3 regions of the Pseudomonas sp. GNP012 genome follow, and region 3 is predicted to be linked to each of the others. Evidence: predicted binding sites of a transcription regulator. Region 3 holds the regulator's gene; each other region holds the start of a gene.

Region 1 (10,074 bases), 5.6 Mb from region 3:
CGCGCCTCCACCTGCTGCGCGCTGAGGCCGAAGATGAACATGTGCTCGGCACCGATGCGATCGCACATTTCCACGTTGGCCCCGTCCAGGGTGCCGATGGTCAGCGCGCCGTTCAGGCCGAACTTCATGTTGCTGGTGCCTGACGCTTCGAAACCGGCGGTGGAGATCTGCTCGGACAAATCCGCCGCCGGAATGATGCTCTCCGCCAGGCTGACGTTGTAGTTGGGCAGGAACACCACTTTGAGCAAGCCGCGCACGGTGGGGTCGTTGTTCACCACCCGGGCAATGTCGTTGGTCAGCTTGATGATCAGTTTGGCCTGGTGATAACTCGCGGCGGCCTTGCCGGCGAATATTTTCACCCGTGGAACCCAGTCGATTTCAGGTTCCGCGCGTATCGCCTGGTACAACGCCACGGTGTGCATCAGGTTGAGCAACTGGCGTTTGTATTCGTGGATACGCTTGACCTGCACGTCGAACATCGCCGCCGGGTTGACCGCCACGCCCAACCGCTCATGAATCAGGTATGCCAGGGCTTTCTTGCTGTGCAGCCGTTGCTCGGCGAACGCCTTGCGGAACGCGTTTTTCTCGGCGAACGGCTCGAGGGCGAGCAACCGCTCTTCCGGGTTGTCCAGCACCTCGGGCCCCAGGGCATCGACCAGCATCGAGGTTAGCTCGGGGTTGGCCTGGTACAACCAACGACGAAAGGTGATGCCGTTGGTTTTGTTGTTGATCCGCTCCGGATAGAGCTTATGCAGCTCGGAGAACACCGTCTTGCGCATCAGTTGCGTGTGCAACCCGGACACACCGTTGACGCTGTGGGAGCCGAGAAACGCCAGGTTGCCCATGCGCACCCGACGACCGTTGTCTTCCTCGATCAGCGACACCGCGCGCAGTACGTCGAAGTCGTGGATGCCTTTGGCCCGCAGGGAGTCGATGTGGTGGGCGTTGATCAGGTAAATGATCTGCATGTGCCGCGGCAACATGCGCTCCATCAAGCCGACCGGCCAGGTTTCCAGCGCTTCGGGCAACAAGGTGTGGTTGGTGTAGGAGAGCGTATCGACGGTGACCTGCCACGCCGCATCCCACGCCACGTCATAGACGTCGACCAGTTGCCGCATGAGTTCAGCCACGGCAATCGAGGGGTGAGTGTCGTTGAGCTGGATCGAGGCGTGATCGCCCAGGGTCAGCACCGAGGTGTGCATGTTGCGATGGCGGCGCAGCAGATCCTGCAACGAGGCGGCGACGAAGAAATACTCCTGGCGCAGGCGCAACTCCTGGCCGGCCTCGGTGCTGTCCGCCGGGTACAGCACCCGGGAGATGCTTTCGGCCCGGGCCACTTCGGCCACGGCGCCCAGGTGATCGCCGGCGTTGAAACGCTCCAGGTGCAGATCTTCCATGGCGCGGGCGCGCCACAGGCGCAGCGTGTTGACGCTCGCCCCGCGCCAGCCGACCACCGGCGTGTCGTAGGCAATCGCCCGCACGGTTTCCGCCGGGGACCATACTTGCCGGGATTTGCCGGTGTCGTCGGTCAGGGTCTCGACACCGCCGCCGAAACCGATGGTGTAGACCACTTCCGGCCGCTCGAACTCCCACGGGTTGCCGAAATCCAGCCAGTGTTCGGTCTGCTCCTGCTGCCAGCCGTCGACAATCGCCTGGCGGAACAACCCGTGTTCATAGCGGATGCCATAGCCATGACCGGCGATGCCGAGGGTCGACATGCTTTCCAGGAAACACGCCGCCAGACGCCCGAGGCCGCCGTTGCCCAGGGCCGCATCGGGCTCCAGCAGACGGATGCGCTCAAGGTCGACGCCGAGCTCGGTCAGGGCTTCGCGCGCCACGTCGAGCAGGCCGAGGTTGCTCAGGCTGTCGAACAGCAGCCGGCCGATGAGGAATTCGAGGGAAAGGTAATAAACGCGCTTCTGACCTTTGCGGTAGATCTGCCGCGTGTGGTCCATCCAGTGCTCGACCATGTGATCCCGCGCGGCCAGGGCAATGGCTTCGAACCAGTCATGGTCGAAGGCGTGATCCGGGTCTTTACCCACTGCATAAGTGAGTTTGGTCAAGACGGCGTCGCGGAATGCGGCCACCTCTGCTTCGCGAACAAGTGGTTCTTGAGTCATCGATAGGACCTCGAGCGAGCTTGGAGTTGTCTGAGCCTAGACGGTCTGACAGGCGGTACAGGCTCTGGTTCGGCAGTTTTTCCTGTAAGTGCGAATCGGGTCGGCAATACATTGTCGAGTACCTGATTCAATGCAGGGGCCGTGCCGGATTAGCGGTTTATTGGTCGGCAGTGAAAAAATCTGGCGAAAGGTTGTTCAAAAATCCACCAGTCCCGGTATGATCGCGCGCCCTGATGCACACGCTGGTAACAAACGATGATGAAGCCGAACCTGATCGCTGCCGCAGAGATCGACCGCCTCGATACCTGGGCCAAGTACTCTGCCCCGATGTGCGGCTCGTGCATGTCCAGCTGCTGCACCCTGCCCGTCGAGGTCAAGATCAAGGACCTGATCCGCATCGGCGTGGTCGACGAATTCGAGCTGGGCGATCCGCCGAAGAACATCGCCAAACGCCTGCAAAAGGAAGGTCTGGTCGAGCGCTTCAACCAGAAGTCGGGAATCTTTACCCTCCAGCGCATGAGCAACAACGATTGCCTGTACCTGGATCGTAAGAGCCGTCTGTGCACTATTTATGATAAGCGCCCGGATACTTGCCGCAACCACCCGAAAATCGGCCCGCGGCCAGGGTATTGCGCGTACAAGCCGAAGGAAGTGGAGCGCGAGCGGAATTCGCGCAGTATCGAGCGGTTCTGATATTTCCTGAAATTTTCGGTGGCTGATTGGCCGCCTTCGCGAGCAAGCCCGCTCCCACAGGTATTTTCGGTGTTCACACAATGTGTGCCTCACCTTGAACCCTGTGGGAGCGGGCTTGCCCGCGAAGGGGCCCTGACAAACACCACACAAATCCCAGACAAACAAAAACGCCCCCGGCCTTTCGACCGGGGGCGTTTTCGTTCAGCCGGGGCTAAATCTTATGCCTTGGCTTTCTTGGCAGCGCGGGTACGCTCGCTTTCGTCCAGGATCTTCTTGCGAAGACGGATGGACTTAGGAGTCACTTCACACAGCTCGTCGTCCTGGATGAATTCCAGAGCCTGTTCCAGGGTGAAGCGAACAGGTGGAACCAGAGCGATGGTTTCGTCTTTGCCCGAAGCACGCATGTTGTCGAGCTTCTTGCCCTTGGTAGGGTTGACGCCCAGGTCGTTGTCACGGCTGTTCAGACCAACGATCTGACCGTTGTAGATTTCCTGACCGTGTTCAACGAACAGCTTGCCACGCGCCTGCAGGGTTTCCAGGGAGTAGGTCAGTGCCTTGCCGGTTTCAACCGAAACCAGAACGCCGTTCTGACGGCCGGACATGTCGCCGGACTTCATCACGTCGTAACGGTCGAAGATCGAGGTCAGGATGCCAGCGCCGTTGGTCAGGGTCAGGAACTGGTTACGGAAACCGATCAGACCACGAGCAGGGATGTTGTATTCCAGACGCACACGGCCCTTGCCATCCGGCACCATGTTGGTCAGGTCGCCCTTACGCAGGCCCATCTCTTCCATCACCTTGCCCTGGGATTCTTCCGGCAGGTCGATGGTGACGTTTTCGAACGGTTCGTGCTTCACGCCGTCAACCAGACGGATGATCACTTCCGGACGGCCTACAGCCATTTCGAAGCCTTCGCGACGCATGGTTTCGATCAGTACCGAGAGGTGCAGTTCGCCACGGCCGGAAACCTTGAACTTGTCAGCCGAGTCGCCTTCTTCAACGCGCAGTGCAACGTTGTACAGCAGCTCTTTGTCCAGACGTTCCTTGATGTTACGGGAAGTCACGAACTTGCCTTCTTTACCGCAGAATGGCGAGTCGTTTACCTGGAAGGTCATGGAAACGGTTGGCTCGTCAACGGTCAACGGCTTCATCGCTTCAACGGTGTCCGGGTGGCACAGGGTGTCGGAGATGAACAGCGAGTCCATACCGCTGATGCACACGATGTCGCCTGCAGCAGCTTCTTCAACGTCTACACGGTGCAGACCGTGGTGACCCATCAGCTTCAGGATACGACCGTTACGCTTCTTGCCGTCGGCGCCGATAGCCACAACCGGGGTGTTCGGCTTGACGCGACCGCGAGCGATACGGCCAACGCCGATAACACCCAGGAAGCTGTTGTAGTCCAGTGCGGAGATCTGCATCTGGAACGGACCGTCACGGTCGACTTTCGGCGCAGGTACGTTGTCGACGATCGACTGGTACAGCGGGGTCATGTCTTCAGCCATTTCGGTGTGGTCCAGACCGGCAATACCGTTCAGGGCCGAGGCGTAGACGACTTTGAAGTCCAGCTGTTCTTCGGTGGCACCCAGGTTGTCGAACAGGTCGAAGATCTGGTCCAGAACCCAGTCCGGACGCGCGCCTGGACGGTCAACCTTGTTGATGCACACGATCGGACGCAGGCCGGCTTCGAAAGCCTTCTTGGTCACGAAACGGGTTTGCGGCATAGGGCCGTCTTGAGCATCAACCAGCAGCAGAACGGAGTCGACCATCGACATTACGCGTTCAACTTCGCCGCCGAAGTCGGCGTGGCCCGGGGTGTCCACGATGTTGATGTGGTAGCCGTTCCAGTTGATGGCGGTGTTTTTCGCCAGAATGGTAATACCGCGCTCTTTTTCCTGGTCGTTGGAGTCCATCACGCGCTCGTCGTTGAGCTCGTTGCGCTCCAGGGTGCCGGATTGACGCAGGAGTTTGTCTACCAGGGTGGTTTTACCATGGTCAACGTGGGCAATGATGGCGATGTTGCGTAGATTTTCGATCACTTGTGTATCTCGATCAGAGGATTCGGTGTGCTGACAAGTCTTGGCAGCGATTAACAGTAGCGTCCGTGAAAGCCGTTACAGCTTGACGGTGGCGTCGGGGGGCCGGTGACGCAGGCCACAGGCAAACAGCCCCGGGCACTTAGCTCGGTCGATAAACGCGCACATTGGCATGCCCCTCACTGAGCAAATGGTGGGCATGCAGGCGACTCATCACGCCTTTGTCGCAATACAGCAGGTACTGGCGAGTAGGGTCCAGTTCCTTGAAACGAGCGTTCACTGCATAAAACGGCATCGTTTGTACCTCGATGCCAGCAAGCTCCAGCGGGTCATCTTCAGCGGCATCCGGGTGACGGATGTCGATGACGATCTGACCGGCCAGCGCTTCGCTGACTTCTTCAATCTGCAAGTCCTGGCCCAATTCGTCGATCACGCGATCGATCGGCACCAGCTTGGCGTTTTCGAGCGCACGCTCGAGCACCGCCATATCGAATTCTTTCTCTTCGTGCTCGACACGGTAGCGCTTGGCGGCCGTCTTCGGATTGACCGAAATGACGCCGCAGTACTCCGGCATGTGCCGGGCGAAATCGGCGGTGCCGATCTCGTTGGCCGTGTCGATGATGTCCTGCTTGTGGCTGGCGATCAGCGGGCGCAAGACCAGTTTGTCGGTCACGCAATCGATCACAGACAGGTTCGGCAGCGTCTGGCTCGACACCTGGGAGATCGCCTCACCGGTGACGAGGGCTTCGATGTGCAGTCGATCGGCAATTTGGGACGAAGCGCGCAACATCATACGCTTCAATACTACGCCCATATGACTGTTATCGACTTTGCCGAGAATTTCGCCCAGCACTTCCTCGAACGGCACACTGACAAATAGCACGCGTTGCGAGCTGCCGTACTTCTTCCAGATGAAATGCGCGACTTCCATGACGCCCAGTTCGTGGGCACGTCCGCCCAGGTTGAAGAAGCAGAAATGCGCCATCAGGCCGCGGCGCATGATCTGGTAGGCCGCCACGGTGGAATCGAAGCCGCCGGACATCAGCACCAGCGTCTGCTCCAGGGCGCCCAGCGGATATCCGCCGATGCCGTTGTGCTGGCTGTGGATCACGAACAACCGTTGGTCGCGAACTTCGATGCGGACTTCGATTTCAGGCTTTTTCAGGTCGATCCCGGCGGCACCACACTGACGGCGCAACTGGCTGCCGACATATTTCTCGATATCGATCGAGCTGAACGGGTGCTTGCCGGCACGCTTGCAACGCACCGAAAAAATCTTGCCGGCCAGTGCATCACCGTAGTGCTGCTTGCACTTTTCAACGATGTCGTCGAAATCACCCAGCGGGTACTCGTCGATTTGCAGGAAGTGCGCGACGCCCGGCATGCAGCTCAGGCGCTCGCCCATCTCCTTCAGGGCCTTGGGATCGCTGACGCGGGTTTCCAGCTCGAGGTTGTCCCACACGCCGTTCACCACCACAGCCGGGTCCAGATCGCGGAGCACGGCACGGATGTTCTTGGCCAATTGGCGGATGAAACGCATCCGTACCGGGCGGCTCTTGATGGTGATCTCGGGGAAGACTTTTACGATTAATTTCATGGAAACAGCGCGCACAGGGCCTGCCGAAAAAGGGGGGCGCGGATTATAGCGGAAATTGCTCAAGGTTTAACCAGTTAATGTGCAGAAGGTTTTGCACGCACCAAAACGGGTCATTTATTCATTTTGACGCCACATTACGGGGCGGTATTTTCGGCTTTAAAGCGCATTAATGGCTGATAAGCGTGCTTTTGGGGCAAAAAACCCATGCTGGGGCACTGGCATGCAATTTGCTCCCTTGTGAGGCAGGTTGCCTTGGCAGAGTATTCGCGCCGGCATCACCCACATTTAAGGGCATCCACTACTAGCCCGAAGCCACCCGGAGGACACTATGTCGAAGTCGGTTCAACTCATCAAAGATCATGACGTCAAATGGATTGATCTGCGCTTCACGGACACCAAAGGCACTCAGCACCACGTGACCATGCCGGCTCGCGATGCGCTGGATGACGACTTCTTCGAAGTCGGCAAAATGTTCGACGGTTCCTCCATCGCTGGCTGGAAAGGCATCGAAGCCTCCGACATGATCCTGATGCCGGACGACTCCACCGCCGTTCTGGATCCATTCACCGAAGAACCGACCCTGATCCTGGTCTGCGACATCATCGAGCCTTCGAGCATGCAAGGCTACGACCGCGACCCACGTGCGATCGCCAAGCGCGCCGAAGAGCACCTGAAAGCCACCGGTATCGGTGACACCGTATTCGCAGGTCCAGAGCCAGAGTTCTTCATCTTTGACCAGGTGAAGTTCAAGTCCGACATTTCCGGCTCCATGTTCAAGATCTACTCCGAACAAGGTTCCTGGATGTCCGACCAGGACATCGAAGGCGGCAACAAGGGCCACCGTCCAGGCGTCAAAGGCGGCTACTTCCCGGTTCCACCGTTCGACCACGACCACGAAATCCGTACCTCCATGTGCAACGCACTGGAGGAAATGGGCCTGACCGTCGAAGTTCACCACCACGAAGTGGCAACTGCCGGCCAGAACGAAATCGGCGTCAAGTTCAACACCCTGGTGAAGAAAGCCGACGAAACCCAAACCCTGAAGTACGTCGTGCACAACGTTGCCGATGCCTACGGCCGCACCGCGACCTTCATGCCTAAGCCTCTGTACGGCGACAACGGCTCGGGCATGCACGTGCACATGTCCATCTGGAAAGATGGCAAGAACACCTTCGCAGGCGAAGGCTATGCCGGCCTGTCGGACACCGCCCTGTACTTCATCGGTGGCATCATCAAGCACGGTAAGGCCCTGAACGGCTTCACCAACCCGGCGACCAACTCCTACAAGCGTCTGGTTCCAGGCTTCGAAGCGCCAGTGATGCTGGCCTACTCGGCTCGCAACCGTTCCGCCTCGATCCGCATTCCTTACGTGTCGAGCCCGAAAGCCCGCCGTATCGAAGCCCGCTTCCCGGATCCGGCTGCCAACCCGTACCTGTGCTTCGCCGCACTGTTGATGGCTGGCCTGGACGGCATCCAGAACAAGATCCACCCTGGCGACGCTGCTGACAAAAACCTGTACGACCTGCCGCCTGAAGAGGCGAAAGAGATTCCACAAGTTTGCGGCAGCCTGAAAGAAGCCCTGGAAGAGCTGGACAAAGGTCGTGCATTCCTGACCAAAGGCGGCGTTTTCAGCGACGACTTCATCGACGCTTACATCGCCCTGAAAAGCGAAGAAGAAATCAAGGTACGTACCTTCGTACACCCACTGGAATACGAGCTGTACTACAGCTGCTGATCCGGTAGCGCTGCGGCACGCGGCGTGACAAAAAGAGGCCTCCTTCGGGAGGCCTTTTTATTGCCCACGATTTAGCGGCCTGCGAAGAACCCTGTGGGAGCGGGCTTGCCCGCGAAGACGTCAGTACACTCCACATCTGCTTATCAGACAGACCGCTTTCGCGAGCAAGTCGAATCGTCGCACCGCCGCTCCCACAAGGGGTTTTCTGTGTTCAGGCGGCCTCGGCAAATCATGCCCAGATGTTAACGGCTTGGGATAACCGCCCGGCCTGACCTATGCTGCAACCCAACGCTTTCGCTTCCGGTAGATTCCATGGGTCGTGGTTTTCTGTTCATCCTGCTGCTGATCGCCCTGCCCGCCATGGCGCAGATCTACAAATACACAGACGCCAACGGCGCCACTGCGTACAGCAATCAACCGCCTGACGGCGTCAGCGTCCAACCGGTCCACCTGCCGCCCCTCAACAGCATTGAGCGCCAGACTCCCGGCGAAGCCGCGCCTGTTGCTGAAGCCACCCGAAATGAGCAACCCCAAAAGCCCTATGAGGTGCTGGAGCTGACCGGCCTGCCCAATACCGAAGCTCTGCGCGCCAACAATGGCACCTTCACGATAAACGTACTGATCAAGCCGCGCCTGCAAGGCTCCCACCGGATGCGCCTGCTGCTGGACGGCCAGCCCTACGGCCAGCCAGTCAATGTGCCGATCCTGCAACTGGTGAATATCGATCGCGGCGAGCATCGCCTCGCCGTGCAAGTGATCGATGGCGAAAACGTTGTGCAGCAGAGCCCCACCGCAACCTTCACCTTGCAACGAGTGCACACGCGCTGAAGGCCTGGCTGCTGATTGCCGGCTGCATTGCACTGCTCATATCGGCACGAAAAACCCCATTACTGCGACTTTTCCAACCTCATTCAGATTTGCGCACTATATTGGTGCAACTGCTTGCACCGCACTCAGATTCCAACCCATTTTGGTTCGAAATTACCCGCGAAAGCTGGCAGAGCGCCACGCAAGCGAGCGTCAAACGCCCGTTTCAGGCCTTTGGCGCTTCTTTTCGGAGCCTTGGTTTACTTTTTGCTACTTCTAATTACCAACGTTTGTTTTTTGCGCTTGTTCCGCCCCAAAAGAGGTCCCGATGACCATTAGCGACGCACTCCACCGTTTGCTACTCGACAACCTCACCACCGCCACCATTCTGCTCGATGCCGAACTGCGCCTCGAGTACATGAACCCGGCGGCGGAGATGCTGCTGGCCATCAGCGGCCAGCGCAGCCATGGACAGTTCATCAGCGAGTTGTTTACCGAATCGACCGAAGCGCTGAACTCCTTGCGCCAGGCTGTCGAACAGGCCCACCCGTTCACCAAGCGCGAAGCCATGCTGACCGCCCTCACCGGCCAGACCCTGACCGTCGACTACGCGGTAACGCCGATTCTGAGCAATGGCGACACGATGCTGCTGCTTGAGGTCCACCCTCGCGACCGCTTGCTGCGGATCACCAAGGAAGAAGCACAGCTTTCCAAACAGGAGACCAGCAAGATGCTGGTGCGCGGGCTTGCCCATGAAATCAAGAACCCCTTGGGCGGGATTCGTGGCGCAGCGCAATTGCTGGCCCGGGAACTGCCGGAAGAAAGCCTGCGCGACTACACCAACGTCATCATCGAAGAAGCCGACCGCCTGCGTAACCTGGTCGATCGCATGCTCGGCTCCAACAAGCTGCCGTCACTGGCCCTGTGCAATGTCCACGAAGTGCTGGAGCGCGTCTGCCATCTGGTGGAAGCCGAAAGCCAGGGTTGCATCACGCTGGTGCGCGACTACGACCCTAGCATTCCCGACGTTTTGATCGACCGCGAACAGATGATTCAGGCCGTACTGAACATCGTGCGCAACGCAAT
Region 2 (10,074 bases), 5.1 Mb from region 3:
CATAAAGACTTCGCCATCGTCGACGCCGCCATGAACGACCTGATCCGCCCGGCGCTGTACCAGGCCTGGATGGACGTCACGGCCGTGCGCCCGCGTCAATCCGCGGCCCGCGCCTACGACATCGTCGGCCCGATCTGCGAGACCGGCGACTTCCTGGCCAAGGATCGTCAGCTGGCCCTGGAAGAAGGCGACCTGCTGGCCGTGCATTCGGCCGGTGCCTACGGGTTTGTCATGAGTTCCAACTACAACACCCGCGGCCGTACCGCTGAAGTGTTGGTGGACGGTGATCAGGCATTTGAAGTGCGTCGCCGTGAAACGGTAGCCGAGTTGTTTGCTGGCGAAAGCCTGCTGCCGGAGTAAAACCATGCTGCTGCGTTTTACCAAGATGCACGGCCTGGGCAATGACTTCATGGTCCTCGACCTGGTCAGCCAGCACGCGCACATCCTGCCCAAGCATGCCAAGCAATGGGGCGACCGGCACACCGGCATCGGTTTCGACCAGTTGCTGATCGTCGAGGCACCGAGCAATCCGGATGTGGATTTCCGCTACCGGATCTTCAACTCCGACGGTTCCGAAGTGGAACAGTGCGGCAACGGTGCGCGCTGCTTCGCCCGTTTCGTGCTCGACAAGCGCCTGACCGCAAAGCGGCTGATTCGGGTCGAGACCAAAAGCGGCATCATCGAACTGGACGTGCGTAACGACGGCCAGATCAGCGTGAACATGGGCGCCCCACGCCTGGTGCCGGCGGATATTCCGTTCCAGGCACCGGAGCAGGCCAAGAGTTATCAGGTCGACGTCGACGGCACCCCGGTCGATCTGGCCGCCGTGTCCATGGGCAACCCCCATGCCGTGGTGCGGGTCAGCGATATCAACAACGCGCCGGTGCATGAGCTGGGACCGAAAATCGAACATCACCCGCGCTTCCCGGCACGGGTCAATGTCGGCTTTCTCCAGGTCATCGACCGGAGCCGCGCGCAGTTGCGCGTCTGGGAGCGTGGAGCCGGGGAAACCCAGGCTTGCGGAACCGGCGCCTGCGCCGCCGCAGTGGCCGCGATCAGCCAGGGGTGGATGGATTCGCCACTATTGATCGACCTGCCTGGCGGGCGCTTGTCCATCGAATGGGCAGGCCCTGGCCAACCGGTGATGATGACCGGCCCGGCAGTGCGCGTATATGAAGGACAAGTGCGTCTTTGAGTGAGCGAAATCCATGACCGACAAGCCTCAGGTACCCGCACGACAAGCTGACGAATCACCGTCCGAAAGCCTGGAGGCGGCGGCTGTTGCCGCGTACCTGGAGGCTCATCCGGACTTCTTCGTCGAGCACGAAGAGCTGCTCCCGTCCCTGCGTATTCCCCATCGACGCGGCGATACAGTGTCGCTGGTGGAGCGTCAGATGACCATCCTGCGCGACCGCAACATTGAACTGCGTCATCGCCTGTCGCATTTGATGGACGTGGCCCGGGACAACGACCGTTTGTTCGAAAAGACCCGTCGCCTGATCCTCGCGCTGATGGACGCCGCCAGCCTGGAAGACGTAGTGATGTGCGTCGAAGACAGCCTGCGCCAGGAATTCCAGGTACCCTTCGTCAGCCTCATCCTGCTCGGCGACAACGCCATGCCGGTGGGCCGCTGGGTCACTCACGCCGAAGCTCAAGTGGCCATCGGCGGTTTGCTCTCGGAAGACAAAAGCGTCAGCGGCAGCCTGCGCGAGCATGAACTGGACTTCCTGTTCGGCGAAGAGCAACGCAAGCAGATCGGCTCCACCGCGGTCGTCGCCATCAGCCACCAGGGCATCCACGGCATCCTGGCCATCGCCAGCCGTGATCCGCAGCACTACAAAAGCTCGGTGGGCACCTTGTTCCTGAGCTACATCGCTGAAGTCATGGGTCGCGTGCTGCCGCGGGTCAACAATTCCCTGCGCTCGGTACGCTGAACATGGAACGACAACTGGACGCTTACTGCGAACACCTGCGCAGTGAGCGGCAGGTGTCGCCGCACACGCTGTCGGCCTACCGCCGCGACCTCGACAAAGTGCTGGGCTGGTGCGTCAAACAGAACATCGGCAGTTGGGCGGCGCTGGACATCCAGCGCCTGCGCAGCCTGATTGCCCGCCTGCACGCCCAAGGGCAATCATCACGCAGCCTGGCGCGATTGCTGTCGGCCGTTCGCGGGCTCTATCACTACCTCAATCGCGAAGGCCTGTGCGACCACGATCCGGCCAACGGCCTGGCGCCACCGAAAGGTGAACGCCGCCTGCCGAAAACCCTCGACACCGACCGCGCCCTGCAACTGCTGGAAGGTGGTGTGGAGGATGACTTTCTGGCACGTCGGGACCAGGCGATTCTGGAGTTGTTCTACTCTTCCGGGCTGCGGCTGTCGGAGCTGACAGGACTCAATCTCGATCAACTCGACCTCGCCGACGGCATGGTCCAGGTGCTCGGCAAAGGCAGCAAGACCCGCCTGCTGCCGGTAGGAAAAAAAGCCCGCGAAGCGCTGGAGCAGTGGCTGCCACTGCGGGCCATGGCCAACCCGGCGGACGATGCGGTGTTCGTCAGCCAACAGGGGCGACGTCTCGGCCCCCGAGCGATCCAGGTGCGGGTCAAGGCTGCTGGCGAGCGCGAGCTGGGACAGAACCTGCATCCGCACATGCTGCGGCACTCCTTCGCCAGCCATCTGCTGGAATCCTCCCAGGACCTGCGCGCGGTTCAGGAACTGCTCGGGCACTCGGACATCAAGACCACGCAGATCTACACCCACCTGGACTTCCAGCACCTGGCCACGGTCTACGACAGCGCCCATCCAAGGGCCAAACGCATTAAGGGCGACGATTCATGAGCATTCAGTTGATCACCTTCGACCTCGACGACACCCTGTGGGACACCGCCCCCGTCATCGTCAGCGCCGAAGCCATATTGCGTGCATGGCTGACCGAACATGCGCCCAACCTGGGGGCGGTGCCGGTGGAGCATTTGTGGGCCATACGCGAACGCATCCTGAGCATCGAGCCGAACCTCAAGCACCGCATCAGCGCCTTGCGCCGGCGCGTATTGTTCCAGGCCCTGGAAGAAGCCGGATATCCCCATGCTGAAGCGTCGGACCTGGCCGATCAGAGTTTCGAAGTGTTTCTGCATGCCCGGCATCAGCTGGAAATATTTCCGGAGGTGCAACCGACCTTGGAGTTGCTGGCCAACCATTACGCCCTCGGCGTGGTCACCAATGGCAACGCCGATGTGCGTCGACTGGGGCTGGCGGACTACTTCAAGTTTGCGTTGTGCGCCGAAGACATCGGCATCGCCAAACCTGATGCGCGGCTGTTCCATGAAGCCTTGCAACGCGGCGGCGCGACGGCTGATACGGCGGTTCATATTGGCGATCATCCGGGCGATGACATTGCCGGTGCGCAACAAGCGGGGATGCGGGCGATCTGGTTCAACCCGGCGGGCAAGGTCTGGGAAGCGGAACGGTTGCCGGATGCCGAAATTTGCAGCCTGACCGAATTGCCGGCGTTGTTGGCGCGGTGGAATTCGCCTTCGGCCTGACACAAAACCTGTGGGAGCGGGCTTGCTCGCGAATGCGGTGTACCAGTCGACATTGATGTTGGCTGACAGGACGCCTTCGCGAGCAAGCCCGCTCCCACAGTAGATTGTGTTCAACCAGAAAATTTTGTTGCATGAAAAAGCCCGCAGCGACGGCGGGCTTTTTCAGCAAGCGGGTAGCAGGCCTCAGATAGGCCGGCTGCCGTACTTGTTATCCGGCTTCTTGGGAGGATCGGCGACCACATTGGCCTCCACTTCCTGCACCTTGCCACCACGGGCCAGGAACTCTTCCATGGCCTTGGCCAAGGCGTCGCGCTCCTTGTTCTTGGCTTCGACACTCGGCAGCTCATCGACCGATACCGCTGCCTTGGCCTTGCCTTTGGCGGCCGGAACCGGCGCATCACCGCCGTCGTCGTCAGCAACGTCTTCCGCTGCCGCTTCCAGGCCTTCTTCAGCCTCGTCTTCGTCGCCTACTTCGAGGTCGTCGTTTTCCAGATCATCGTCGCTCATGTTCTACCTCATGACTTGCGAAAAGCAGATTAGTTATAGCCCAGCTTTGCCCCCTGTCGAAGGCTGCCGGAAAAAAATCAACAGCCGCTGCTGACCAGCGGTTATGCCTCTTCACCGTGCACGGTGGCGAGGACTTTACGGGCACCGCCATGATCGCGGTGCTCGCCCAGGTAAACGCCTTGCCAGGTTCCCAACGCCAGCCGGCCTGCCGAAATCGGCAAACAGAGCTGACAGCCAAGCACGCTGGCCTTGAAGTGCGCCGGGAGGTCGTCCTGGCCTTCGTCGTTATGCTCATAGCCGTCTGCTCCTTGTGGGATCAGACGATTGAAAAACCGCTCGAAGTCGCGACGTACCGCCGGATCGGCGTTCTCGTTGATGGTCAACGACGCCGAGGTATGCTGCAGCCACAAATGCAACAGACCGACCCGACACGCCTTGAGTTCAGGCAGGCCGGCGAGTAACTCGTCCGTTACCAGGTGAAAGCCCCGGGGCCTCGCCCGCAAGGTAATCAGAGTCTGTTGCCACATACAGTTCTCCGCACGTTCGGGGCGCATTCTAGCGCGCTCTGGGAAAAAACAAAGGCCCTAATATTCCTTCAATCATGTAAGCCTTCGACCGCACAAAAACACCCGACGTAAACATCTTAAAACCTGTAGGAAAAAACCTTTCAGCTCACCCTGCAAAGACAAATTTCAGACAAAAAAATGCCCGGCAAGCCGGGCAAGTTTTTTATGCGCGTGCTTACAAGTTGTAGCCGCGTTCGTTGTGAAGCGCCAGATCGATGCCGACCGCCTCTTCTTCTTCATTGATGCGCAGACCCATGACCGCATCCAGCACCTTGAGGATGATGTACGTGGCGATCGCGGTGTAGATCACCGTGAAACCTACGCCTTTGCACTGAATCCACACTTGTGCGGCGATGTCGGTCACGGTGCCGAAGCCACCCAGGGAGGGAGCTGCGAACACACCGGTCAGGATTGCGCCGAGGATACCGCCAATACCGTGTACACCGAAGGCGTCCAGGGAATCGTCATAGCCGAGCTTGCGCTTCAGGGTGGTGGCGCAGAAGAAGCACACAACGCCAGCCGCCAGACCGATGACCAGCGCGCCCATCGGGCCAACAGTACCGGCAGCCGGGGTAATTGCCACCAGGCCAGCAACCACGCCCGAAGCGATACCCAGTGCGCTAGGTTTGCCATGGGTGACCCACTCGGCAAACATCCAGCCCAGCGCAGCAGCGGCAGTAGCGATTTGCGTCACCAGCATCGCCATACCGGCGGTACCGTTGGCCGCAGCGGCGGAACCGGCGTTGAAACCGAACCAGCCGACCCACAGCATGGCCGCGCCCATCAGGGTATAACCGAGGTTGTGCGGTGCCATCGGCGTGGTCGGGAAGCCTTTGCGCTTGCCCAGCACCAGGCAGGCAACCAGACCGGCCACACCGGCGTTGATGTGCACCACGGTGCCGCCGGCAAAGTCCAGAACGCCCCAGTCCCACATCAGGCCGCCGTTACCGGACCAGACCATGTGCGCAATCGGCGCGTAAACCAGGGTGAACCAGATGCCCATGAAGACCAGCATCGCGGAGAACTTCATCCGCTCGGCGAAGGCACCGACGATCAGCGCCGGCGTGATGATGGCGAAGGTCATCTGGAAGGTGATGAACACCGCTTCAGGGAACAGCGCCGCAGGACCGGTCAGACTGGATGGCGTGACACCGGCAAGGAATGCCTTGCCCATGCCACCGAAGAACGAGTTGAAGTTGACGACGCCCTGCTCCATGCCGGTGGTGTCGAACGCGATGCTGTAGCCATAAATGACCCACAGGACGCTGATCAGACCGGTAATGGCGAAGCACTGCATCATCACGGAAAGAATGTTTTTCGACCGCACCATGCCGCCGTAGAACAGCGCGAGGCCGGGAATGGTCATGAACAGCACCAAGGCTGTAGAGGTCAACATCCAGGCAGTGTCGCCAGAGTTGAGGACCGGGGCCGCCACTTCGTCTGCCGCCAAAGCAAGGCTGGGCATTACGATGGACAACAGGGCTCCTAGCCCTGCGAATTTACGCAGAGTCATATTGTTTTCTCCTGGGGCGTTGGGTTTGTGGCGGCTTAGATAGCGTCGGTATCGGTTTCGCCGGTACGGATGCGAATCGCCTGTTCCAGATTGACCACGAAGATCTTGCCGTCACCGATCTTGCCGGTGTTGGCAGCCTTGGTGATGGCCTCGATTACCCGGTCCAGATCCTTGTCGTCGATGGCGACGTCAATCTTCACCTTGGGCAGGAAATCGACCACGTATTCCGCGCCGCGATACAGCTCGGTGTGACCCTTCTGCCGACCAAAGCCTTTGACTTCAGTGACGGTAATGCCCTGCACGCCGATCTCGGACAGCGACTCGCGTACGTCGTCCAGTTTGAACGGCTTGATGATGGCAGTGACTAGCTTCATGAAAACTCTCTCCCGAATTGGTGGACTTGCCCCAGGAAAACAAACCCGTCTCAAGTCTAAGCGCAGTGCCTGGCTTTGTAACGCATCGTCGGCCTTACCTGCCCGTCCGACGCCAGCTAACCGCTCCTTGCGAAGCACTCCCCGTGATTCGCCTGGCGCACTGCATTCGTCACAGCGACTGCATCAGTGCATGGGTCACCAGCATCTAAGCAGAAAGCTTGCCATCTCCACAAAACTGACTGTTTTCAAGCCTTTACCGGTGGATGGCGGATACTTCGCGACAACACCCGGCACGTTACGCACAACAACGGTGCGACGCCGTCCATCCCGATGCGCGAAAACCGTGCACCCTTTGCCCGCGCAAATGACTATAGACACTGCGTGATACACTGCCCGTCATTGTTTCCAGGACATTGCCCATGCTCGCGCCAAAAGACTTCCTCGACGCCCTGACCGGCACCGCCTCCCGCCTCTTCAGCGGTGACACGCCGCTGCCGAAAGCCGAAATCGAAAGCCAGTTCAAAATGTTGCTGCAGAGCGGCTTCAGCAAGCTGGATCTGGTGAGTCGGGAAGAGTTCGATAGCCAGATGGTTGTACTGGCGCGCACGCGGGCGCGGCTGGAGGCTCTTGAAACGAAGGTCGCGGAGATGGAAGCGAAGCTCAATCCGCCAACCGAGTAACCCATCAATCCCGCTTTGAAACACAGCCCCCTGTAGGAGCTGCCGAAGGCTGCGATCTTTTGATCCCAAGCCCCGCAAAAATCCCGGCAACGTCCTACAAACATCACACCGCCGTCCGATTGCGTCGCTAAGCCCCGGTTCCTAAGCTCATCCCGGCTGAACATTCAGCACTGGGTTTGGCGACCTGGAACCAAGCAATGCACTGCAATCATCCAATATCGGGTGTTCTCTCCCGATTTGAATTATGGCGGCTGTGTGTGGGAGACCTTAGGGTCTGCCGGTATTCGCTTGGCCGGTTCGCCAACCCGCATGCAGCTGCCACCCTTATTGTTTGGCGACGATAAATGGCAGTTATCTATCAAGCGAACTTGGATACTGCTCTATGGACGATAACTACCTAATCCCCCACATCTTCACCCGCCACAAACTCCACCTCCACGCCCTACTCCTGCAAAACCAACCCTGGTTCTGCGCCCGCGACCTCGGCCGATTACTACGCATCCACCTCAACGACCGCCAACTCCGAAAACTCGATCCCGATCAATACCAAACCACCCAAACCCTCATCTACGGTCACATCGAAAACACCCTGCTGATCAGCGAATCCGGTGTCTACGCCATGCTCGTCTACCACTACTGCCCCGAATACCGAGCATTACGTGAATGGCTCACCCACGAAGTCGTCCCCGCCCTGCGAGACACCCAACACCCCACCACAACCGAACGCCCACAACTGAGCCTGCTCAACTGGCCGGAAATGTCGTTGAGCTTGCTGCACTGGAATAACCAGCCGTGGATTCGGTTGCAGGATGTGCCGCAGATGATGACAGAGCGCGAGCTGTCCAGACGCCCGGTAAAACCGTGGTGGAAGCGGGCTTCATGTGTCCTGCAGTCGCTTTGAATATTTAACGTTCAACCACGCTCGATCTGGGCTGAGCGCAACTCATAGGTCGATTGCAGATTCAGCCAGAAATCGGGTGTGGTGTTCAGGTGTATGGATAGCTTATGCGCCAGACCAACACTGACATCGCTCCGCAGATTCACAACATCGCTTATTTCCGCCTCTGGCTCGTTCAACGAGCGAGCCAGAGCATCGTTTGTAACGCCCAGCGGCTTCAAAAACTCCTCGCAGAGAATTTCGCCAGGATGAATCGGGCACATCCCATTCCTGTTCATTCACACCTCCTACGACTGCATTCAGCGAGATCATAAGCAGCAGCCTTCATCCGGCAAGACCATCCACGCTCTTTCACCGATGTCCTTCATCTGTCTCGGCAGGGTCCTACAAAAAGCAGCTCTCCAGCCTGATTTATTCCCCGGACCCGTTCCGCCTACGCTTTTCGCCTTGATATTCCATAGACGTTAGCAATGAGAAGAAAAGGGAAAGGCACGGACCTTCGTAACCAGACTTTTAAATCGAACGCACGGAAGCTTACCTACCAAGCATTTATTAAAAACATCGCGCCTCGTGCATTAAAAATGGACGTAACAGCTGTCAGGTTTGAGCCGATTACCGCAGCAGCGTTAGAGAAATGTCATTTATGGGAAGGAGCAACAATATACCCATGGGATCACATCCCCGACTGGAAGCGCAAAGATGCCAAAGGTTTGGATTTGGCAATTTGGTATGGGCAGAATCTGTGTGGCTTGTGCTATGCAAAACCGCGAAGGAGCGCTCTCTGTCTGAAGGTAGTTCTTCTGCAGAGTGATCCAGACAGATCCCATCCGCTTCGTGGCTTGATCGCCCCGATCGCGATACTGGCCGCTGATTTCTATGCGCGTATGCTTGGGTGCAGAGAGATCGAAATCCAGGACCCTGATCCGAACGTTGTTTTTTATTATCGAGATCTCGGGTTCGACTTTGACCATAACAACCGCCTTGTCATCTACTTGAGCGACCAATAACATCCAATCGCAGGAGGTGTGTATGAGCCCAAAAAAGCGAAAGGCGAAGCTGTTACAAGTTGTTGAGTTTCACGCCGAAGCACGTCGTTTGGCTGGAAATTTATCGGCCAATCAACGACGCTTTATTGAAGTCGCCATCGCGCGCGGTAAAGAACTTGAGCCAGGTGGTTGGTTGGCCGGTGGACGAAGCTGAACCTCTTTCGTGAAAGAAACCGTCTAAATGGCGGTTTTTTGTACCTCGCCAATGCTCTGGTTCGTAACCGCAATATCCCGTGAAATTTTGCCCACGTATCCACCCCACCAATTCCCTCTCCCCCGTCTACCCTTCAAAAACCCGCAGGAAGCGGTGCTCTTCAACTCAAGGAACGACCATGTCCCTCTCCATCGTCCACAGCCGCGCCCAGGTCGGCGTGGAGGCGCCTGCCGTCACCGTAGAAGTTCATCTGGCCAACGGCCTGCCATCCCTGACCATGGTCGGCCTGCCCGAGGCGGCGGTGAAGGAAAGCAAGGACCGGGTGCGCAGTGCGATCATCAATTCGGGGCTGCAATTTCCGGCGCGGCGGATCACGCTGAATCTGGCGCCGGCGGATTTGCCCAAGGATGGCGGGCGGTTCGATCTGGCGATTGCCCTGGGGATTCTCTCGGCCAGTGTGCAAGTGCCGACGCTGACACTGGATGACGTGGAGTGTTTGGGGGAGTTGGCCCTGTCAGGTGCGGTACGGGCAGTTCGAGGGGTGTTGCCAGCGGCGTTGGCGGCGCGCAAGGCCGGGCGCTGGCTGATGGTGCCTCGGGCGAACGCTGAGGAAGCGTGCCTGGCGTCGGGACTGAAAGTGATTGCCGTTGACCATTTGCTGGAGGCCGTCGCGCATTTCAACGGGCATACACCGATCGAGCCTTATGCTTCCGATGGACTGCTCTGCGCCAGCAAACCTTATCCCGACCTGAATGAAGTGCAAGGGCAGCTGGCGGCCAAGCGTGCGCTGCTGATT
Region 3 (10,074 bases):
CGCAACGGGCGGCGAGCCGCCTGGGCGCGCGTCCGGTGCCGACCTGTGAGGTTCCGGTGCTGTTTTCCGCAGAATTGGCTGGTGGCCTGTTCGGCAGTTTCCTGTCGGCGATTTCCGGAGGCAGCCTGTATCGCAAGTCGTCATTCCTTGAAGGCACGCTGGGGCAGAAGCTGTTTCCGGAGTGGCTGACCATCGACGAGCGCCCACACTTGATGCGTGCGATGGGCAGCGCGGCGTTCGATGGTGATGGTCTGGCAACCTACGCCAAACCGTTTGTCGAAAAAGGCGAGTTGGTGTCGTACATCCTCGGCACCTACTCAGGCCGCAAGCTCGGCATGCCGAGCACCGCCAATGCCGGCGGCGTGCACAACCTGTTCGTCACCCACGGCGATGAAGACCAGGCGGCCTTGCTGCGGCGCATGGGGCGCGGGCTGTTGGTGACTGAACTGATGGGGCAGGGCCTGAACATGGTGACCGGTGACTATTCCCGAGGCGCGGCGGGTTACTGGGTCGAGAACGGCGAAATCCAGTTCGCGGTCCAGGAAGTGACCATCGCCGGCAACATGCGCGACATGTTCAAACAGATCGTCGCCGTGGGGAATGATCTTGAGTTGCGTAGCAACATTCGTACGGGCTCGGTGCTGATCGAGCGGATGACGGTGGCAGGCAGCTAAGCCTCCCCGTTACACAAAAAGCGCGCCACCCATCGGGTGGCGCGCTTTTTTTAAGTCAAAAGATCTTTATTCGCCTTCGTCGAAGAAGTTGTTGATCAACGCGACCAGCGCATCCAGGGCTTCCTGTTCCCGCTCACCTTCTGTGCTCAAGTGGATCGTGGTGCCTTTGCCAGCAGCCAGCATCATCATCGCCATGATGCTTTTGCCATCGACCATGGACTCTGGTGTGCGACCGGCCCGGATCTGGCACGGGAACTGACCCGCGACCCCAACGAATTTTGCAGAAGCGCGGGCGTGCAGGCCCAGTTTATTGATGATTTCGATTTCCAGAGCAGGCATCGCGATGTGAATCCTTTAGCTGAGGTCGCGGTGGCGAACCTGGACGTTCTTCAGGGTTTTTTGCAGCGCCTGCCCCAGACGCTCGGTCAGGTAGACGGAGCGGTGATGTCCGCCAGTGCAGCCAATGGCAATGGTGACGTAGGCGCGGTTGCTGGCGGCAAAACGAGGCAGCCACTTTAGCAGGTATGTGGAAATGTCCTGGAACATCTCTTCGACATCCGGCTGTGCCGCCAGGTATTCGGCAACCGGTTGATCGAGTCCGGACTGCTCGCGCAATTCCGGTTTCCAGTAGGGGTTGGGCAGACAACGCACATCGAACACCAGGTCGGCGTCCACCGGCATGCCGCGCTTGAATCCGAAGGATTCCACCAGGAACGCAGTCCCGGGTTCTGGCTGGTTCAACAGGCGCAGCTTGATGGTGTCGCGCAGTTGATAGAGATTCAGGCTGGTGGTGTTGATCTTGAGATCGGCGAGGTCGGCAATCGGCCCGAGCAGGACGCTCTCGACGTTGATGGCTTCGGCCAGCGAGCGGTTGGCGTTGCTCAGGGGATGACGTCGGCGGGTTTCCGAGAAGCGCTTGAGCAGGGTTTCTTCGTCGGCATCCAGGTACAGGACATCGCACTGGATGTGGCGGCTGCGGACTTCTTCGAGCAGGTCAGGGAAGCGTGACAGGTGGCTGGGCAGGTTGCGGGCGTCAATGGAAACGGCCACCAGCGGCTGCATCAGTTCGGTATGAATCAACGCTCGTTCGGCCAGTTCCGGCAGCAGGCCGGCAGGCAGATTGTCGATGCAGTAGTAGCCGTTGTCCTCAAGAACATTGAGGGCGGTGCTTTTACCCGAGCCGGAACGGCCACTGACGATGATCAAGCGCATGATTACTGACCGTTTTGCTCGTCCAGGACAACCTGATACAGGGCTTCGTTGCTTGCGGCATTACGCAGTTTTTCGCGAACGTCCTTGCGGTCAAGCATGCTGGCGATCTGTCGCAGCAGCTCAAGGTGCGCATCGGTAGCGGCTTGCGGGACCAGCAGAACGAACAGCAGGTCAACCGGCGCGCCGTCGATGGCGTCGAAATCGATTGGGGCGTCCAGGTGCATCAATGCACTGATGGGCGATACACACCCCTTGAGACGGCAGTGTGGAATAGCGATGCCGTTGCCAAAACCGGTGGAGCCGAGTTTTTCACGGGCAATCAGCGCCTCGAAGACATCTTGCATCTCCAGAGCCGGCACTTCGCGGGCGATCAGATTGGCAATTTGTTCGAGGGCTTTCTTTTTACTGCCGCCCGGCACGTTCACCAGGGAACGGCCGGGGGTCAGGATACTTTCAAGTCGGATCATGGGTAGGGAGTGTTAACGACCGGTTGCGCCCTGAAGGAGGCTCTGGGTCTTTTCCTTATGCTTTTTGAGTTGTTTATCCAGCTTGTCGGTGAGTGCATCGATCGCAGCGTACATATCGGTATGTTCCGCATTGGCGACCACTTCATTCCCGGGAATATGCAGCGTGGCTTCGATTTTCTGCTTCAGCTTCTCGACGGTCATCGTGACCTGCACGTTAGTGATCTTGTCGAAATGTCGCTCCAATCGTTCGAGTTTTTCGCCGATGTAGGTGCGAAGAGGTTCGGTCACTTCCAGTTGGTGTCCACTGATGTTGACTTGCATACAGCTTCTCCTTCGTTGCCAGTGCATAAAGCGGTAGATCAGATGATCTACCACTGGAACGCTGTGGCGTGGCTCTACATCAACCGCTTGCGTTCGCTCGAAGGCGCGATCCCGAGGGATTCGCGGTACTTGGCGACGGTGCGGCGAGCCACCTGAATGCCTTGTGCCTCCAGTAAACCAGCGATCTTGCTGTCACTCAACGGCTTTTTCTGATTTTCCGCGGCAACCAGTTTTTTGATGATCGCCCGGATCGCCGTGGACGAGCATTCGCCGCCTTCGGAGGTGCTTACGTGACTGGAAAAAAAGTATTTCAGTTCATAAATACCCCGGGGGGTGTGCATGAACTTCTGGGTCGTTACCCGTGAAATCGTCGACTCATGCATGCCGACCGCTTCGGCGATGTCATGCAGGACCAGCGGCTTCATGGCTTCGTCGCCATATTCGAGGAAACCGCGCTGATGCTCCACGATCTGGGTGGCAACCTTCATCAGGGTTTCATTGCGGCTCTGCAGGCTCTTGATGAACCAGCGGGCCTCCTGCAACTGATTGCGCATGAACGTGTTGTCGGCGCTGGTATCGGCGCGGCGCACAAAACCGGCGTACTGGGCGTTGACCCGCAGCCGTGGCACCGACTCCTGATTCAGCTCTACCAGCCAGCGCTCGTTGTCCTTGCGTACGATGACGTCAGGAACGACGTACTCGGCTTCGGTGGACTCGATTTGCGAGCCCGGGCGCGGGTTGAGGCTCTGGACCAGCTCTATGACCTGGCGCAGCTCATCTTCCTTGAGCTTCATGCGACGCATGAGCTGGCTGTAGTCGCGGCTGCCAAGCAGGTCGATGTAATCGGTGACAAGGCGCTTGGCTTCGGCCAGCCAAGGGGTCTTGGCGGGCAACTGGCGCAATTGCAGCAGCAGGCATTCGCCCAGATTGCGTGCGCCGATGCCGGCCGGCTCGAATTGCTGGATGCGGTGCAGGACGGCTTCGATTTCGTCCAGTTCGATGTCCAGTTCCGGGTCGAAGGCTTCGAGGATTTCCTCGAGGGTTTCGTCCAGGTAGCCCTGATTGTTGATGCAGTCGATCAGGGTCACCGCGATCAGGCGATCGGTGTCGGACATCGGAGCCAGGTTCAGTTGCCACAGCAAGTGGCTTTGCAGGCTTTCACCGGCCGAGGTGCGGGTGGTGAAGTCCCACTCGTCATCGTCATTGCTGGGCAGGCTGCTGGCGCTGGTCTGGTAAACGTCTTCCCATGCGGTGTCGACGGGGAGTTCATTGGGGATACGCTCGTTCCAGTCACCCTCATCGAGGTTGTCAACCGTCGGGGCGCTTTCCTGGTAGGAGGGTTCCTGGATATCGGTGTTGGGCTTTTGTTCGGCGTTGTCGGCCAAGGGGTCGGAATTGTCGAAGTCGTCGCCTTCTTCCTGGCGTTCGAGCATCGGATTGGACTCCAGGGCCTCCTGGATTTCCTGTTGCAGGTCCAGGGTCGACAATTGGAGCAGGCGGATGGCCTGTTGCAGCTGAGGTGTCATCGTCAGCTGCTGGCCCATTCTCAAGACTAGCGATGGTTTCATGGCAGGGGCTTAACACCTTATTCGCCGGCGCACATGCGCCATCCACTACAGGGCGCCGGGGCGCCAAACATAAGCAAATTATATGCCTGAAACTGAAGGATTTGCCTAGAGCGCTGTAACAATAAAAAACTATAAATTTGTGTTGCGGTGCTGCCCATGTTGGGGGCTGAACGCGCAGGTTCGCATCAGGCCTGATGAATCGCGAGACCGGTGCCCGGGCGCCTTGCCTGGGCACAGCTCAGCGTTTACAGGCGGAACTCATGGCCCAGGTACACTTCCTTCACCAGGTCGTTGGCCAGGATGGTCTCTGCGTCACCTTCGGCAATCAATTGGCCGTCATTGACGATATAGGCGGTTTCACAGATATCCAGGGTTTCACGAACGTTGTGGTCCGTGATCAGCACGCCAATGCCTTTGGCCTTGAGGTGGTAAATGATCTGTTTGATGTCGCCGACCGAAATCGGGTCCACGCCGGCGAACGGTTCATCGAGGAGGATGAACTTCGGGTTGGTGGCCAGGGCGCGTGCGATTTCCACGCGGCGGCGCTCACCACCGGACAGGCTCATGCCGAGGTTGTCGCGGATGTGGCTGATGTGGAATTCCTGCAGCAGGCTTTCCAGCTCCTTGCGGCGACCGGCCTTGTCGAGCTCCTTGCGGGTCTCGAGGATGGCCATGATGTTGTCGGCCACCGACAGTTTGCGGAAGATCGATGCTTCTTGCGGCAAATAGCCGATACCGGCTTTTGCACGGCCGTGCATCGGCTGGTGGCTGACGTCCAGGTCATCGATCAGGACGCGGCCCTGGTCGGCTTGCACCAGGCCGACGATCATGTAGAAGCAGGTGGTCTTGCCGGCGCCGTTCGGGCCAAGCAGGCCGACGATCTGACCGCTGTCGATGGACAGGCTGACATCACGCACGACCTGGCGGCTCTTGTAGCTCTTGGCCAGATGCTGAGCTTTCAGAGTTGCCATTACTGGGCCTTTTTCTCGTCGGTTTTCTTCTTCGGCTGGATGACCATGTCGATGCGCGGACGCGACTCGGTCACCTTGCTGCCGGTGGCGCGCCCGGCGCTGGCCAGCTTCTTCTCGGTGTCGTAGACGATTTTCTCGCCTTGGGTGACGTTGTTGTCCTTGTCGACAACCTTGGCCTTGTCGATCAACACGACGCGATTTTGCGTGGCGTGATACTGGATCGTCACGCCCCAACCCTGAACAGGCTTGGTATCGCCAGCCGTCTGCAATTGCTCGAAGTACGCCAGGTTGCCCACCGAGGTCACTACGTCAATGTCGCCAGTCGGGGTGCGGGTGATGGTAACGGTGTTGCCTGTCACCTTCATCGAGCCTTGGGTGATGATCACGTCACCCTTATAGGTAGCAATACCTTGCTTGTCGTCCAGTTGGGCATCGTCGGCCTGAATGCGGATAGGCTGCTGTTGGTCTTCCGGCAGAGCCCAGGCGCTCACGCTTCCCAGTGCTGCGCCCAGACTGAGCAAAATCGGGAGGGTTTTAACGAGCCTCATACTGTCCTCTTACGTTCGATAGCAGGTGTATCCTGCTTTCTTTCAAATACGCTTTCATTCCCTTGCCAGTCGATACACCGCCAGCGCCGTCGATTCTAACGTCTTGCTCGGTCTGCGCATATTGCTGCTGCGGGAACACGGTCATGCGGGTGCTGGTGATCAGGGTCTTGCGGTTTTTCTCGTCGAAGCGCGTGATGCGCACATCATCGATCAACTCGACCTGCGTGCCGTCAGGGTTGACCTCGCCGCGCAGGCTCTGGACGTGCCACGGGAACTCAGTGCCGCGGAACACGTTCAGGTCGGGGTTGGTCAGCAGTGTCACCTCGGTCGCCTTCAGGTGCTCGACCTTGTCGGACACCAGATCATATTGCAGCTTGCCGTCCGGCAGGTACTGCACGCTGTGGGCGTTGATGGCGTAATAGTCGATCGCGCTTTCATCGACCGGCGTTACCGGCTTGTCGAGGAAGCGTTCCGGGCTGATGTTCCAGTAGCCAACCGCGACGAATATCGCCGCGATGCAACTGAACATCAGGGTGTTACGAAACTTTTTGCTCAGCATATCGGGCTCACAGGTACGCCGCATTGGCCGCATCGAGGCGGTCCTGGGCGCGCAGGATCAATTCGCAGAACTCGCGAGCGGCACCTTCGCCGCCACGGGCGAGGGTGATGCCGTGAGCATGTTCGCGCACGAAACTGGCGGCGTTGGCCACCGCCATGCCCAGGCCGACGCGGCGAATCACCGGCAGGTCGGGCAGGTCGTCGCCGAGGTAGGCCACCTGTTCGTAGCTCAAATTCAGTTGGGCCAGCAGTTCGTCGAGTACCACCAGTTTGTCTTCGCGGCCCTGATACAGGTGCGGGATGCCGAGGTTTTTGGCTCGCCGCTCGACCACCGGGGTCTTGCGGCCACTGATAATGGCAGTTTGCACTCCAGCGGCCATCAGCATCTTGATGCCTTGGCCGTCGAGCGTGTTGAACGTCTTGAATTCGCTGCCGTCTTCGAGGAAGTACAGGCGTCCATCGGTCAGCACGCCGTCGACATCGAACACCGCCAGTTTGATCTGTTTGCCGCGTTGCAGCAGGTCCGCACTCATTACATTACTCCTGCACGCAGCAAGTCGTGCATGTTCAAGGCGCCGACCGGGCGATCTTCGCTGTCGACCACGACCAGCGCGTTGATTTTATGGTCTTCCATGATTTTCAGCGCTTCGGCGGCCAGCATTTCGGCGCGGGCGGTCTTGCCATGGGCCGTCATGACCTGGTCGATGACAGCGCTGTGGATGTCGATGCTGCGGTCCAGTGTGCGGCGCAAATCACCATCGGTGAAAATCCCGGCCAACTTGCCGTCGGCCTCAAGGATGACGGTCATGCCCAGGCCCTTGCGGGTCATTTCCATCAAGGCGTCCTTGAGCAGGGTGCCACGCTGGACCTGCGGCAACTCCTGGCCGGCGTGCATGACATTTTCCACTTTCAGCAGCAGGCGTCGGCCGAGGGCGCCGCCGGGATGGGAAAAGGCGAAGTCTTCGGCGGTAAAACCACGGGCTTCCAGCAGTGCGACCGCCAGGGCGTCGCCCATGACCAGGGCGGCGGTGGTCGACGAGGTGGGTGCAAGGTTCAACGGGCAGGCTTCGTGTTCGACGTGAACATTCAGGTTGACCTCCGCGGCCTTGGCCAGCGGCGAATCAGGGTTGCCGGTCATGCTGATCAACTGAATGCCCAGGCGCTTGATCAGTGGCAGCAGGGTAACGATTTCATTGGTGGAGCCGGAATTCGAGAGCGCCAGAATGATGTCGTCGCGGGTAATCATGCCCATGTCACCATGGCTGGCTTCCGCCGGGTGCACAAAAAACGCCGTGGTGCCGGTGCTGGCCAGGGTTGCGGCGATCTTGTTGCCGACGTGCCCCGACTTGCCCATGCCGACCACGACCACGCGGCCTTTGCTGGCCAGAATCATCTCGCAAGCGCGTACGAAATCTGCGTCGATATGGGGTAGCAGGCCTTGCACGGCTTCTACTTCGAGGCGGATGGTGCGTTGTGCTGATTGAATCAGGTCGCTGGATTGGCTCATGTCAGAAATCGTATAGCCTGATGAAAAGGCGGCGATTATAGCGGTTATGATCGAATCCCTCACGCAAGTTCGTCGCGCATTGTCATTCCTTGTTACCTGAAACCCTCTAGGCGGGGCTTTGAACCACTCCTGCAGTTGTACATGACTCGGCTTTGGCCTTGGGCGCGCAGCCTTTGCAGTGATATAGTTCGCCGCCAGTTCGGCCTGCCCGGGAGGTATGTGCTTTCGTCAGAAAGTCAGGCGTCCGAGTGAGAGGCTGCATCGCAAGGAGTTTAGATGAGTGCCGATAACGCCTACGCGGTCGAGCTGAAGGGACTGTCCTTCAAGCGCGGTGCGCGCAGCATTTTCAATAATGTCGATATCCGTATCCCGCGTGGCAAGGTCACCGGCATCATGGGGCCTTCCGGGTGCGGCAAGACTACGCTTTTGCGTCTGATGGGGGCCCAACTGCGCCCCACCAAGGGCGAAGTCTGGGTCAACGGTCAGAACCTGCCAAAACTGTCGCGAAGCGACCTGTTCGATGCGCGCAAGCATATGGGCGTGCTGTTTCAGAGCGGCGCGCTGTTTACCGACCTCGATGTCTTCGAGAATGTCGCGTTTCCGCTACGGGTTCACACGCAACTGCCGGAAGAAATGATCCGCGACATCGTCCTGCTCAAATTGCAGGCCGTGGGTTTGCGCGGTGCCATCGAATTGATGCCCGACGAGCTTTCCGGCGGCATGAAGCGCCGTGTTGCGCTGGCCCGGGCGATTGCGCTCGATCCACAGATCCTCATGTACGACGAACCCTTTGTCGGCCAGGACCCCATCGCCATGGGCGTTCTGGTGCGTCTGATTCGCTTGCTCAACGATGCGCTGGGTATCACCAGCATCGTGGTTTCCCACGACCTGGCCGAGACCGCGAGCATTGCCGATTACATTTATGTGGTGGGCGATGGCCAGGTGTTGGGGCAGGGGACCCCGGACGAGTTGATGAACTCGGATGAGCCGCGCATTCGTCAGTTCATGACCGGCGAACCCGATGGCCCGGTTCCGTACCACTTTCCAGCGACGGATTACCGCGCAGATATTCTGGGGAAGCGCTGATGCGCAGAATTTCATTGATTGAACGCGTTCGCCGCTTCGGCCAGGCCGGCATCGATGTGCTGGCGGTGTTCGGGCGTTCGGCCTTGTTCCTGTTTCATGCCTTGCTTGGCCGCGGTGGTATCGGTGGCAGCTTCGGGTTGCTGGTCAAGCAGCTGCATTCGGTGGGCGTGATGTCCCTGGTGATCATCGTGGTCTCCGGGGTGTTCATCGGCATGGTGCTGGCGCTGCAGGGCTTCAACATCCTTTCCAGCTACGGTTCGGAGCAGGCTGTCGGGCAGATGGTTGCGCTGACGCTGCTGCGAGAGCTGGGGCCGGTGGTGACCGCCTTGCTGTTCGCCGGGCGCGCCGGTTCGGCCTTGACCGCGGAAATCGGCAACATGAAGTCCACCGAGCAGTTGTCCAGCCTGGAAATGATCGGGGTTGACCCGCTCAAGTACATCATCGCGCCACGCTTGTGGGCCGGCTTCATTTCCCTGCCGGTGCTGGCGATGATTTTCAGCGTGGTGGGCATCTGGGGCGGCTCGTGGGTCGCTGTCGACTGGCTGGGGGTCTATGAAGGTTCCTACTGGTCGAACATGCAGAACAGCGTGACGTTCACTGAGGATGTGCTAAACGGGATCATCAAAAGTATCGTCTTTGCCTTTGTCGTGACCTGGATCGCCGTATTCCAAGGCTATGACTGCGAACCCACTTCCGAGGGGATCAGTCGTGCCACTACCAAGACCGTTGTCTATGCCTCGTTGGCAGTGCTCGGCCTGGACTTTATTCTGACCGCCTTGATGTTTGGAGATTTCTGATGCAAAACCGCACCCTGGAAATCGGTGTCGGCCTTTTCTTGCTGGCTGGCATCCTGGCTTTGCTCTTGTTGGCGTTGCGGGTTAGTGGCCTGTCCCCGACTCCGAGCACCGACACGTATAAACTTTACGCCTACTTCGACAATATCGCCGGTTTGACTGTCAGAGCAAAGGTGACCATGGCCGGTGTGACCATCGGCAAGGTCACGGCCATCGATCTGGATCGCGACAGCTTTACCGGTCGGGTGACCATGCAGCTGGAAAAACGCATCGATAATCTGCCGGCGGACTCCACAGCATCTATCCTGACCGCAGGACTGTTGGGCGAGAAGTACATCGGTATCAGCGTGGGCGGGGAAGACACCCTG

The links. The regulator sigma-54, encoded in region 3, starts transcription at its own class of promoters, with help from an activator protein. The targets are predictions, from matches to a motif close to ANTGGCATNNANNTTGCTNT.
Positions count from the first base shown of each region.
Region 1: a site for sigma-54 is predicted at 6,661-6,680, ahead of glnA (glutamate--ammonia ligase). Genes of this name have one in related genera too.
Region 2: a site for sigma-54 is predicted at 6,707-6,726, ahead of glnK (P-II family nitrogen regulator). Genes of this name have one in related genera too.

Region 1 covers NZ_JBTGUU010000001.1:5,797,377-5,807,450, reverse strand. Annotated here, with positions in the region: gene ACXX83_RS26295 (glycogen/starch/alpha-glucan phosphorylase) at 1-2,120, opposite strand, end outside; gene ACXX83_RS26290 (YkgJ family cysteine cluster protein) at 2,376-2,813, shown strand; gene typA (translational GTPase TypA) at 3,032-4,852, opposite strand; gene thiI (tRNA uracil 4-sulfurtransferase ThiI) at 4,992-6,446, opposite strand; gene glnA (glutamate--ammonia ligase) at 6,775-8,181, shown strand; gene ACXX83_RS26270 (DUF4124 domain-containing protein) at 8,494-9,009, shown strand; gene glnL (nitrogen regulation protein NR(II)) at 9,317-10,074, shown strand, end outside.
Region 2 covers NZ_JBTGUU010000001.1:5,271,511-5,281,584, forward strand. Annotated here, with positions in the region: gene lysA (diaminopimelate decarboxylase) at 1-360, shown strand, start outside; gene dapF (diaminopimelate epimerase) at 365-1,195, shown strand; gene ACXX83_RS23935 (DUF484 family protein) at 1,209-1,934, shown strand; gene xerC (tyrosine recombinase XerC) at 1,937-2,836, shown strand; gene ACXX83_RS23945 (HAD family hydrolase) at 2,833-3,540, shown strand; gene sutA (dormancy-specific transcriptional regulator SutA) at 3,724-4,047, opposite strand; gene ACXX83_RS23955 (secondary thiamine-phosphate synthase enzyme YjbQ) at 4,149-4,574, opposite strand; gene ACXX83_RS23960 (ammonium transporter) at 4,789-6,126, opposite strand; gene glnK (P-II family nitrogen regulator) at 6,162-6,500, opposite strand; gene ACXX83_RS23970 (accessory factor UbiK family protein) at 6,920-7,180, shown strand; gene ACXX83_RS23975 (BRO-N domain-containing protein) at 7,563-8,081, shown strand; gene ACXX83_RS23980 (HigA family addiction module antitoxin) at 8,093-8,356, opposite strand; gene ACXX83_RS23985 (N-acetyltransferase) at 8,549-9,085, shown strand; gene ACXX83_RS23990 (hypothetical protein) at 9,108-9,278, shown strand; gene ACXX83_RS23995 (YifB family Mg chelatase-like AAA ATPase) at 9,457-10,074, shown strand, end outside.
Region 3 covers NZ_JBTGUU010000001.1:212,835-222,908, forward strand. Annotated here, with positions in the region: gene pmbA (metalloprotease PmbA) at 1-674, shown strand, start outside; gene ACXX83_RS00855 (HPr family phosphocarrier protein) at 741-1,013, opposite strand; gene rapZ (RNase adapter RapZ) at 1,029-1,886, opposite strand; gene ptsN (PTS IIA-like nitrogen regulatory protein PtsN) at 1,889-2,353, opposite strand; gene hpf (ribosome hibernation-promoting factor, HPF/YfiA family) at 2,366-2,674, opposite strand; gene ACXX83_RS00875 (RNA polymerase factor sigma-54) at 2,749-4,242, opposite strand; gene lptB (LPS export ABC transporter ATP-binding protein) at 4,488-5,213, opposite strand; gene lptA (lipopolysaccharide transport periplasmic protein LptA) at 5,213-5,761, opposite strand; gene lptC (LPS export ABC transporter periplasmic protein LptC) at 5,748-6,320, opposite strand; gene ACXX83_RS00895 (KdsC family phosphatase) at 6,328-6,852, opposite strand; gene ACXX83_RS00900 (KpsF/GutQ family sugar-phosphate isomerase) at 6,852-7,826, opposite strand; gene ACXX83_RS00905 (ATP-binding cassette domain-containing protein) at 8,103-8,912, shown strand; gene mlaE (lipid asymmetry maintenance ABC transporter permease subunit MlaE) at 8,912-9,709, shown strand; gene mlaD (outer membrane lipid asymmetry maintenance protein MlaD) at 9,709-10,074, shown strand, end outside.